3 regions of the Psychrosphaera haliotis genome follow, and region 2 is predicted to be linked to each of the others. Evidence: predicted binding sites of a transcription regulator. Region 2 holds the regulator's gene; each other region holds the start of a gene.
What was found. Region 2 encodes FliA, which starts transcription of late flagellar genes. Its sites were predicted from a motif close to CTAAAGNTNNNNNNNNNNNNGCCGATA; they were not measured.
Positions count from the first base shown of each region.

Region 1: pomA (flagellar motor protein PomA) is a predicted target of FliA. The motif match lies at 2,120-2,146, and genes of this name have one in related genera.
Region 3: ABD009_RS13175 (DUF5610 domain-containing protein) is a predicted target of FliA. The motif match lies at 1,923-1,949, and genes of this name have one in related genera.

Region 1 is NZ_BAAAFQ010000006.1:179,560-182,824, reverse strand. Features, by position in the region: gene dxs (1-deoxy-D-xylulose-5-phosphate synthase) at 1-833, opposite strand, end outside; gene ispA ((2E,6E)-farnesyl diphosphate synthase) at 841-1,725, opposite strand; gene ABD009_RS09080 (exodeoxyribonuclease VII small subunit) at 1,731-1,976, opposite strand; gene pomA (flagellar motor protein PomA) at 2,186-2,947, shown strand; gene ABD009_RS09070 (flagellar motor protein MotB) at 2,951-3,265, shown strand, end outside.
Region 2 is NZ_BAAAFQ010000004.1:182,612-185,876, reverse strand. Features, by position in the region: gene flhF (flagellar biosynthesis GTPase FlhF) at 1-121, shown strand, start outside; gene ABD009_RS03510 (MinD/ParA family protein) at 114-965, shown strand; gene ABD009_RS03505 (RNA polymerase sigma factor FliA) at 976-1,701, shown strand; gene cheY (chemotaxis response regulator CheY) at 1,771-2,154, shown strand; gene ABD009_RS03495 (protein phosphatase CheZ) at 2,172-2,915, shown strand; gene ABD009_RS03490 (chemotaxis protein CheA) at 2,933-3,265, shown strand, end outside.
Region 3 is NZ_BAAAFQ010000011.1:26,859-30,123, forward strand. Features, by position in the region: gene rluF (23S rRNA pseudouridine(2604) synthase RluF) at 1-527, shown strand, start outside; gene ABD009_RS13175 (DUF5610 domain-containing protein) at 573-1,892, opposite strand; gene ABD009_RS13180 (glutathione S-transferase family protein) at 2,104-3,084, shown strand; gene ctlX (citrulline utilization hydrolase CtlX) at 3,177-3,265, shown strand, end outside.

The sequences.
Region 1 (3,265 bases), on a different contig from region 2:
AAATCACGCATGTTTCTTAACGTATCTACAAGTGCGTCAACGTCGTGTCCGTCAATTGGACCAATATAGTTAAAACCAAGCTCTTCAAATATTGTGCTTGGCACAACCATACCTTTAAGGTGTTCTTCAGCTCGGCTTGCTAGTTCTTTAATTGGCGGAATGCCGCTTAATAGCTTCTTACCACTTTCTCTAAATGTAGTATAAAGGTTTCCTGATAAAAGTTTAGCCATGTGAGTGTTTAACGCGCCCACATTTTCAGAAATAGACATGTCGTTGTCATTTAATACTACAAGCATATCAGGCTTAATGTCGCCAGCATGGTTCATGGCTTCAAAAGCCATACCAGCCGTCATTGCTCCATCGCCTATAACAGCACAGACTTTTCTTATATCTTCACTTGGATTGGCGTCGTGCTTAGCTTCAGCTGCAATTGCCATTCCTAACGCTGCGCTTATTGATGTTGAAGAGTGGCCAACACTTAATGTGTCGTACTCACTTTCTTCGCGCCAAGGAAAAGGATGAAGACCATCTTTTTGACGAATAGTATGAATTTTGTCAGCTCGACCTGTGATAATTTTATGAGGGTAAGCTTGGTGGCCAACATCCCATATTACACGGTCGTATGGAGTGTTATAAACATAATGCAAAGCTACCGTTAGCTCTACAGTGCCAAGGCCGGAAGCAAAATGCCCTGAGCTTTTACTAACACAGTTTAAAAGATACGCACGTAATTCATCACAAACAGAGTGAAGTTGCTCTTGTGGCAATTGACGTAAGTCGGTTGGCAATAATGCCTTTTGTAAGTTCGGATAATCCGCCATATTAACAGTCATAAAATTACTAATGGTCTCTTTCTATAATGTATTGCGCCAATTGACTTAATGAAGATGTATCTGCGTCGATTTGTTCTAACGCAAGGTTGGCTTCATTTACCAATTGCTGTGCTTTTAATTTTGCTTCATCTAAACCTAGCAAAGCTGGGTAAGTAGATTTATTTGCTTGTTCGTCAGAGCCTTGAGGCTTGCCTAGTGTTTCTGTATCCGATGTAATATCCAATACGTCATCCCAGACTTGAAAGGCCAATCCAATTGCATCTGCGTATTTAGTTAATGCTTCTATTTGACCTTGAGTTGCATTGGCGGTAATTGCCCCTGCTAATACAGAAGCTTTAATAAGTGCCCCTGTTTTCAGGTTATGCATCGCCTGTAAATTTGCCAAAGTCATTGGCTTTTTGTCAGTGTTTAATAAATCAATGCTTTGCCCAGCACACATCTTAGTTGCCGACTTAGCAATAATGTTGACCAATCTTAGTTGATTTTCTGCAGAAACGTCGTGGTAAGTGTGAGATGTCACTAGGTCAAACGCAAAAGATTGCAAGGCATCACCCGCAAGAATAGCTGTCGCATAGTCAAACTTTTTGTGGCAAGTAGGTTGGCCACGTCTTAAGTCATCATTATCCATTGCAGGCAAATCATCATGAATTAAGCTGTAAGTGTGAATTGCTTCTATTGCAGCTGCTGGTGCGTCAAGATCTTCATTAGACGCACCCAATATTTGGCCAGTGGTATAGACCAAAAAAGGTCGTACTCTTTTACCACCTAGTAGCAAAGAGTACTGCATAGCATCTTTTAATTGCGAGTCTTCAATATTTGCATTGTTTAAGAAGGCATCAAGGTGAGTTACCGTGCGTTCTTGCACTGCCTTGATAGCAGACAAAATAGTCATTCTAATTATTCGCCTTGTCCAACGTTTTCAAAAAAAGGTTGAAGATCTAAGTTGCCCTGCTTTTCCATTAAAATTTGTACTTTTTGCTCAGCTTCTTGCAAACGGCCTTGGCTTAGTCGAGTTAATTCAATACCACGCTCAAATAACGCCAACGACTTCTCGAGTTCTAGGTCTCCAGATTCAAGTTGATTAACTATAGTTTCTAATTCACTTATTGCCGTTTCAAACGTAATATCTTTAGGAGTTGCCATAGGTTGATTTTCACTTGGTTAAAAGCTGCCAAAATTAGCCGGTAAAGGTATCGCAAATGGCATGGTTATTCAATTATATTGAGCTAGAATAAATGTAAATCGATTAAACTTTGTTCGGTTAAGTCATTAAGTTGCCGATAATATTTAAGTTGCTAGTTTTGCTGTCGATAATTAAACTTAGTAATAGAAATCACCTTCAGGAGTAAATTGTGGATTTAGCAAGTATAGTTGGCATGATCGGAGCCATCGGCTTTATTGTTTTAGCCATGATATTAGGTGGTGGTTTAGGGATGTTTATTGACGTTCCTTCAATTGCTATTGTTTTCGGTGGCTCAACCTTTGTACTTATGTCTAACTACACACTCCCTCAATTTATCGCCGTAGGCAAAATAGCGGGTAAAGCCTTCTCGTTTAAAATTGAAACTCCTGAAGAACTCATCGAAAAAATTGTTGAACTGGCTGACTCTGCTCGTAAAGGTGGATTCTTAGCATTAGAAGAAGCGGAAATCAGTAACCCATTTTTACAAAAAGGCGTGGACCTTCTAGTTGATGGCCATGATGGTGAAGTTGTCCGCGCCACTTTATCAAAAGATATCTCACTGACTACTGAACGCCATGAACTTGGCGCCGGTATGTTTAAAACTTTAGGCGATATTGCCCCAGCAATGGGCATGATTGGAACTTTGGTTGGCCTTGTAGCAATGCTATCAAACATGGATGATCCTAAGTCAATTGGACCAGCAATGGCAGTAGCATTGTTAACTACGTTGTATGGAGCTTTCCTAGCAAACGTAATCGCACTACCAATGAGTTTTAAACTTGGACTTCGAGTTGAAGAAGAAAAGCTAAACCAAAGTCTTATTATGGACGGCGTACTTGGTATTCAAGACGGTCAAAACCCGAAAGTTATTGAAGGTGTTCTGCGTAATTACCTCGCTGCTTCCAAACGTGAAGTTAATACTGAGGAATAGCAGATGTCTGAAGAAGAATGCCCAAAATGTCCACCCGAGGGGCTGCCCGGTTGGATGGGTACATTTGCAGACTTAATGTCTCTGTTAATGTGCTTTTTTGTACTGTTATTGTCATTTGCCGAAATGGATGTGCTTAAGTTTAAGCAAATTGCGGGCTCTATGAAGTTTGCCTTTGGTGTTCAAAATAAAATTGAAGTAAAAGATATTCCAAAAGGAACGTCTGTAATCGCGCAGGAGTTTCGTCCAGGTAGGCCAGAACCGACGCCAATCGAAATTATTCAGCAACAGACTATTGAAATTACTCAGCAGGTTTTAGAA
Region 2 (3,265 bases):
CATAAGGGTTGCAAATGGACAGAAAATTGTGCAAAAAGCTAATCAGCTATATGAACTTAAAGAAAAAGTTTCTAATAAAAATAATAAGGTAGTGCCAAAAGCAGTGGGCATGTATGATTAATATTACTTCTGATCAAGCTAGCGGTTTACGAAATATGTCGATGGCGAAAAAAACAAAAGTTATTGCAGTAACAGGTGGAAAGGGCGGAGTTGGAAAAACCAGCGTATCGCTAAATACTGCAATTGCTTTGGCGCAAACAGGACTTAACGTTCTTGTGCTTGATGCTGACCTCGGGTTAGCGAATTGCGATGTTATGCTTGGGCTTCGCGTCCATAAAAATCTCTCACATGTATTATCAGGTGAGGCCGAATTAGACGATATTTTAGTCGAAGGCCCATCGGGTATAAAAATTGTCCCTGCAACATCAGGCTCAATCGATATGGTTGAGCTTTCTGCCGCCCAGCACGCTGGTTTAATTAGGGCTTTCAGCGAAATGAAAACGCCGGTTGATGTATTTATTGTCGATACCGCCGCCGGAATATCAGATATGGTGCTATCCTTCTCAAGAGCTTCTCACGAAGTTCTTTGCGTTGTGTGTGATGAACCAACTTCAATTACAGATGCTTATGCACTTATTAAGATATTGAATCGTGATCATGGCGTAGCGAAATTCAAAGTTGTTGCTAATATGGTAAGAACGATGAAGGAAGGGCGGGATTTATTCAAAAAATTGACTATGGTTACAGACAGGTTTTTAGATGTAACGTTGGAACTAACCGCCATTATTCCCTTTGATGATAACTTGCGTAAAGCGGTTCGTCGTCAAAAGGCTATTGTAGATGCGTTTCCCCGTTCACCTTCAGCGGTGGCATTTAAAACGTTGGCAGCAAAAATTAATAAATGGCCAACACCATCACATGCGTCTGGTAATTTAGAGTTTTTTTTAGAGCAACTGGTCAACTAAGAGGTTTCTGTTGAACAATAAAGTAGCGACCGCCTACGAAGCTCAACAAACATTGTCGAATGTTGTGGAAAAACATTCAGTTTTGGTAAAAAGGATTGCTCACCATTTAGCAGCTCGGCTGCCCGATAGTGTTTTAGTTGATGATTTAATTCAGGCTGGCATGATAGGACTTATTGAAGCATCTAAGAACTTTGATCACAGCAAAGGAGCGAGCTTCGAAACTTATGCGGGTATCCGTATACGTGGGTCTATGTTAGATGAGATGAGGCGTGGAGATTGGACTCCTAGGTCTGTTCATCGAAACTCAAGAATGGTTGCAGAAAAAATATCTCAACTAGAGTCTGCCTTAGGCCGAGACGTTAAAGACGTTGAAGTTGCAGAATCCTTAAATGTTTCAATCGACCAATATCATCAGATGCTGAAAGAAGCAACAAATGGCAAGGTGTTGGGTTTAGAAGACTTGGGTGTAACGGAAGATGTTATAGCCCCAGCAAGTGAAAGTGGTAAAGATTTAACTTATGGTGGGGTAGAAAAAAGCTCATTTAACAAGAGCCTATCAAGTACTATAAAAACCTTACCAGAAAGAGAAGCAATGATTTTGTCACTTTATTACGATGATGAGCTAAATTTAAGAGAGATAGGCGAAATTCTCAATGTTAGTGAGTCTAGAGTGAGTCAAATTCATAGCCAAGCACTTGTTCGATTAAAGTCAAGATTAAAAGATTGGTTGATTTAACTTGTATATTGCCAATTTTTATTAATAATAATTACTGTAAATTAATAATTTACCTCACTGGAGGATGCTTTGGATAAGAATATGAAAATTCTGGTTGTTGATGACTTTTCAACAATGAGAAGAATCATCAAGAACCTTCTTCGTGACTTAGGGTTTACTAATGTCTCAGAAGCAGATGATGGCAGCACAGCGTTGCCAATGTTACAAAATGGTGATTTTGATTTTGTAGTAACAGACTGGAATATGCCAGGAATGCAGGGAATCGATCTGCTTAGAGAAATTCGTAAAGACGATAAACTCAAGCATATGCCTGTAATGATGGTAACTGCCGAAGCTAAAAAAGAGCAGATTGTAGCGGCGGCCCAAGCCGGTGTGAATGGATATATTGTTAAGCCATTTACTGCAGCTACATTGAAAGGCAAGCTGGATAAAATCTTCGAACGATTAGAATAATCTGATAAGGGGTCGCTATGTCTGAAGAGACTAACCCGCAGATTTCGTTGGAAGACGCAAAAGCCCTCGTTGAGGCGCTTGAGGCTGGAGACAATGCATCTGCTAACATGATATTACGCGAAGTTACGAGTAAGGAACATGGTGAGCTTTTTGGTGAAGTAGGAAAGCTAACTAGGCAATTACACGACTCTCTAAGCAACTTTCAACTAGACCCTAAGATTGCAAATTTAGCGTCAGATGATATCCCAGATGCAAAAGAGCGTCTAAACTATGTTATGAAAGTAACAGAAGACGCAGCAAATAAAACAATGGACGCCATAGACACAGGGCTTCCACTGACAGATAAAATCAATAGTGATATTGTTAAGCTGAAACCCGAATGGGACAAGCTAATGCAACGTCAGATTGAATTAGGCGAGTTTAAGTCACTTTGCTATTCCATAAATGAGTTTATGGAAAGTGCGGAGACGGATAGCGCAAAAATTCATGCGATTATGACAGAAATTTTGTTAGCTCAAGACTTTCAAGATTTAACTGGGCAGGTTATCAAACGAGTTATAGAGCTTGTTAAAGAAGTTGAAGAAAGCCTGATTCACTTATTAACTGTTTTTGGTGAACCTAACCAAAATACAGCTAATGAAGCGAAGAAACCAGTCGATAACAATGGGGCAGAGGGACCGATTATTGATGCAGAGACTCGCGAAGATGCAGTTTCTAATCAAGATGAAGTTGATGACCTATTGTCTAGTTTAGGCTTTTAAATTAGGGGAGATGCCGAATGGCATTGGACGTGGATCAAGAAATACTACAAGATTTCTTAATTGAAGCAGCAGAAATTTTAGAGTTGCTATCAGAAGAGTTAGTTGAACTGGAAAACGATCCAGAAAACGCTGACCTACTAAACTCTATATTTCGTGGTTTTCACACCGTAAAAGGTGGCGCTGGATTTTTAGCATTGACTAATTTAGTTGATGCTTGTCATGGTGCTGAAAACGTGTTTGATATTTTGAGAACAGGCAAGAGAAGTGTAACACCAGAATTGATGGATGTTATCCTGCAAGCTCTTGATACCGTCAATGAGATGTTCGAACAGGTAAAAGCTGGAGATCAG
Region 3 (3,265 bases), on a different contig from region 2:
TTGCCTATAACAAGCCTATTGGTATTACGTGTACTACAGAGCGTCACGTTCGAGGCAACATCATAGATGCCATCAATCACCCTAAACGAATTTTCCCGATTGGACGCCTAGATAAACCATCAGATGGTCTAATTTTTTTGACCAGTGACGGTGACATTGTTAATAAGATTTTACGCGCAGAGAATGCGCACGAAAAAGAATACGTTGTTGTGGTAGATAAGCCTCTTAACGAACGATTTAAAAGTCGTATGGAAAAAGGCATTCCAATACTTGGAACAGTGACAAAACCATGCCGAGTGAAATTACTTGGACCTAAGAAATTCTCTATCATTCTTACTCAAGGATTAAACCGACAAATTCGTCGTATGTGTGAATATTTAGGATTTGAAGTTACTAAGCTACAACGAACTCGAATTATGAACGTCGACTTAAAGGGCCTAAAGCCTGGACAATGGCGTGAGTTAACCAGCAAAGAAATGAACCAAATTAATCAAGCTGTTGCTGGTTCTAAAAAAACGGCAGAATAAAATCTGCCATTTAAATTACAAAGGGATGACTTGCTAAATTAGCGCTTAGTCATCAACCTTAGGTCCGCGAATTAACTCCAGACGACTTGACCATTGTTCAATAATGGAAGTTGAAAAAGAAGAAAAATCTATCGAGTAGTCTTGTTCTTCAGGCTTATTCAATAAGTCCATTTTTTGGAACAAGTCCGATAACAAATCTCTTGGATGAGCAAACAAGTCTTCCGTCTTCGCAAATTCACCTTTCAAATCAGCGGCGAAGTTCCCTAATGGCTCTAACTCTCTTAATGCGGCTGCACCAGGATTTAGAGAAACTTGTTCAGATTGATAAGCCTCCACAGCTTTAACGCTTGTGCTTTGGCTTAAATCCAGTGCAAAACCACTGATCTCAGATGAGTCGTATTCCAGCTCCATTGCTTTGTTAATAGCTTCTTGCATGTCACCGTCATAAAAGTCCGCCGACAAACTATTAATCTTTTCTAATAAGGCATTTATCGCTTCTAGTTCGTCTTCGTCTAAATCACCATCAATACTTAATGAAAACTGCTGCTGACTAACTACTTCGCTATAAGAGTAGGCATAGCTACCACTATATGAATTTCCATTGCCTTGGCCCTGACTAGAAAAACGACCACTACCAGACTCAACCGACGCACCTAAAAAGGCACTGGCATTAATCTTAATCCTGTCGCCATCTCGTGTTTCCAGTTCAAATTCAAACGAGCGAGACTCCTTTGACTGTAAAGACTGAAATAAAGCTTCACCAATACGCGCTGGTGGAACGGACTCTTCTGCAGAATCATCCGATTGATTTAAACTGGCTGGTTTTTCAATAACACTCTGACTTTCACCTAAGTATTCATTCGCAAGTTCAAATAACCCTTCTTTTACCTTTTGGGCGGTAAGTGAAATGTCGCTTTCAACATCACCTTCCAACAGCCCCATGTCAGATAAGATACCACTGGCTTCTTCATAACCTTGTTCAAAACCTTTAAGACCAGCTTCTATTCGGCTTTGCAATTGCTCTTGTGTTGCACCATCGGCTTTATCCATTTTTAAGCGGTTAGTTATAAACCCGAGAATTGCGCTAGATGACGCGTCTGAGCGTTTATCCCTTTGTTCAATTGCTGCCTGCTCTAACTTATTAGGCTTTGGATCTTGTGGAACTGAAATTGATTGCTGCACTCGCTTTTGCACCGTTTGATGAAAATACGAAAAACTGGTGCTAGATGTTGCGCCAGACAAGGTCACTAATGACGCTGGCGCTGACTTTTGAATTTGCTGTTGGCCATTTTGAGAATTTAGTTCGCCCTTACTGCTGGGTTTGCTCAGCCAATTTTGTAATTGAGTGGGGTCGAATTTAATCATTTTAATATACCTATGGTTGCCTAGCATTAATATCGGCTGACACACTGTAAAATTGAATGAATTATATACAAATATAACTCTTTTCTTTTAACCTGTTGATCAATAATTGCATTTATTCGAAAGGAATATGCAAGTTTTACTAATTATAGAGAATCCAAGCCTCTGCTAGACTCATAAAATACAAATAAGAGATTAAAATAGAGAGGACATAATGGGATTACTCGTAAATGGTAATTGGCAAGATAAGTGGTACGACACTGACAAAAGTGACGGTAAATTTGAGCGTGAAAGCGCACAGTTAAGAAACTGGGTTACCGCAGACGGAGAAGCTGGAGCAACGGGTAGTAAAGGCTTTATCGCAGAAAAAGGTCGATATCATTTGTATGTTTCTCTTGCCTGTCCTTGGGCACACAGAACGTTAATTTTTAGAAAGCTAAAATCCTTAGAGGATTACATCGACGTGTCTATTGTTAGCCCAGACATGTTAAACAATGGTTGGGAATTTGATAAATCAAATCACAGCACTGGCGATGCGCTATTTGATGCTCAGTATATGCACCAAGTATATACTCGAAATAAAAGCGACTACTCAGGCCGTGTGACGGTTCCTGTACTTTGGGATAAGAAAACTAACCAAATTGTAAGTAATGAATCATCAGAAATAATTCGAATGTTTAATAACGCCTTTAATCATTTGACGAACAGTTCACTAGACTTATATCCAAGCGAATTAAAGTCCGACATTGATGATGTTAATGACTTTGTTTACCACAACATAAACAATGGTGTTTATAAGTGTGGTTTTGCTACTAAGCAGGCCGCTTATGAAAAAGAATTTACAAAGCTATTTAATGCATTAGATGAGATTGAACACAGACTAACTACAAATCGTTATTTAGTCGGAAATACAATCACTGAGGCAGATTGGCGTTTATTCACAACCTTGATTCGTTTTGATGCGGTTTATGTGGGTCACTTTAAATGTAACCAAAGAACTATTGAGAGTTATCCACATTTATCCTCTTATTTAAGAGAGCTATATCAATGGCCAGGTATTGCGGAAACGGTCGACTTCTATCATATTAAAAGGCATTACTACTTCAGCCATACTATGATAAACCCAACGCAAGTTGTCCCTGCGGGCCCAGAAATCGACTACAACCGCCCACACAACCGGCATGAAATTGGTTAATATAAATACTTTCTGATTGTTTAAACAGAATAAAAGGCCGTACAATGCGACCTTATTATTATCTTGTTCCCCACAACATAAAAGGAAATATCATGAGTCAGGCACCTAAAGCTGTGGTTATGATCCGCCCACATCACTTTTTACCAAATCCACAAACGTCTGCCGATAATACCTTTCAAAG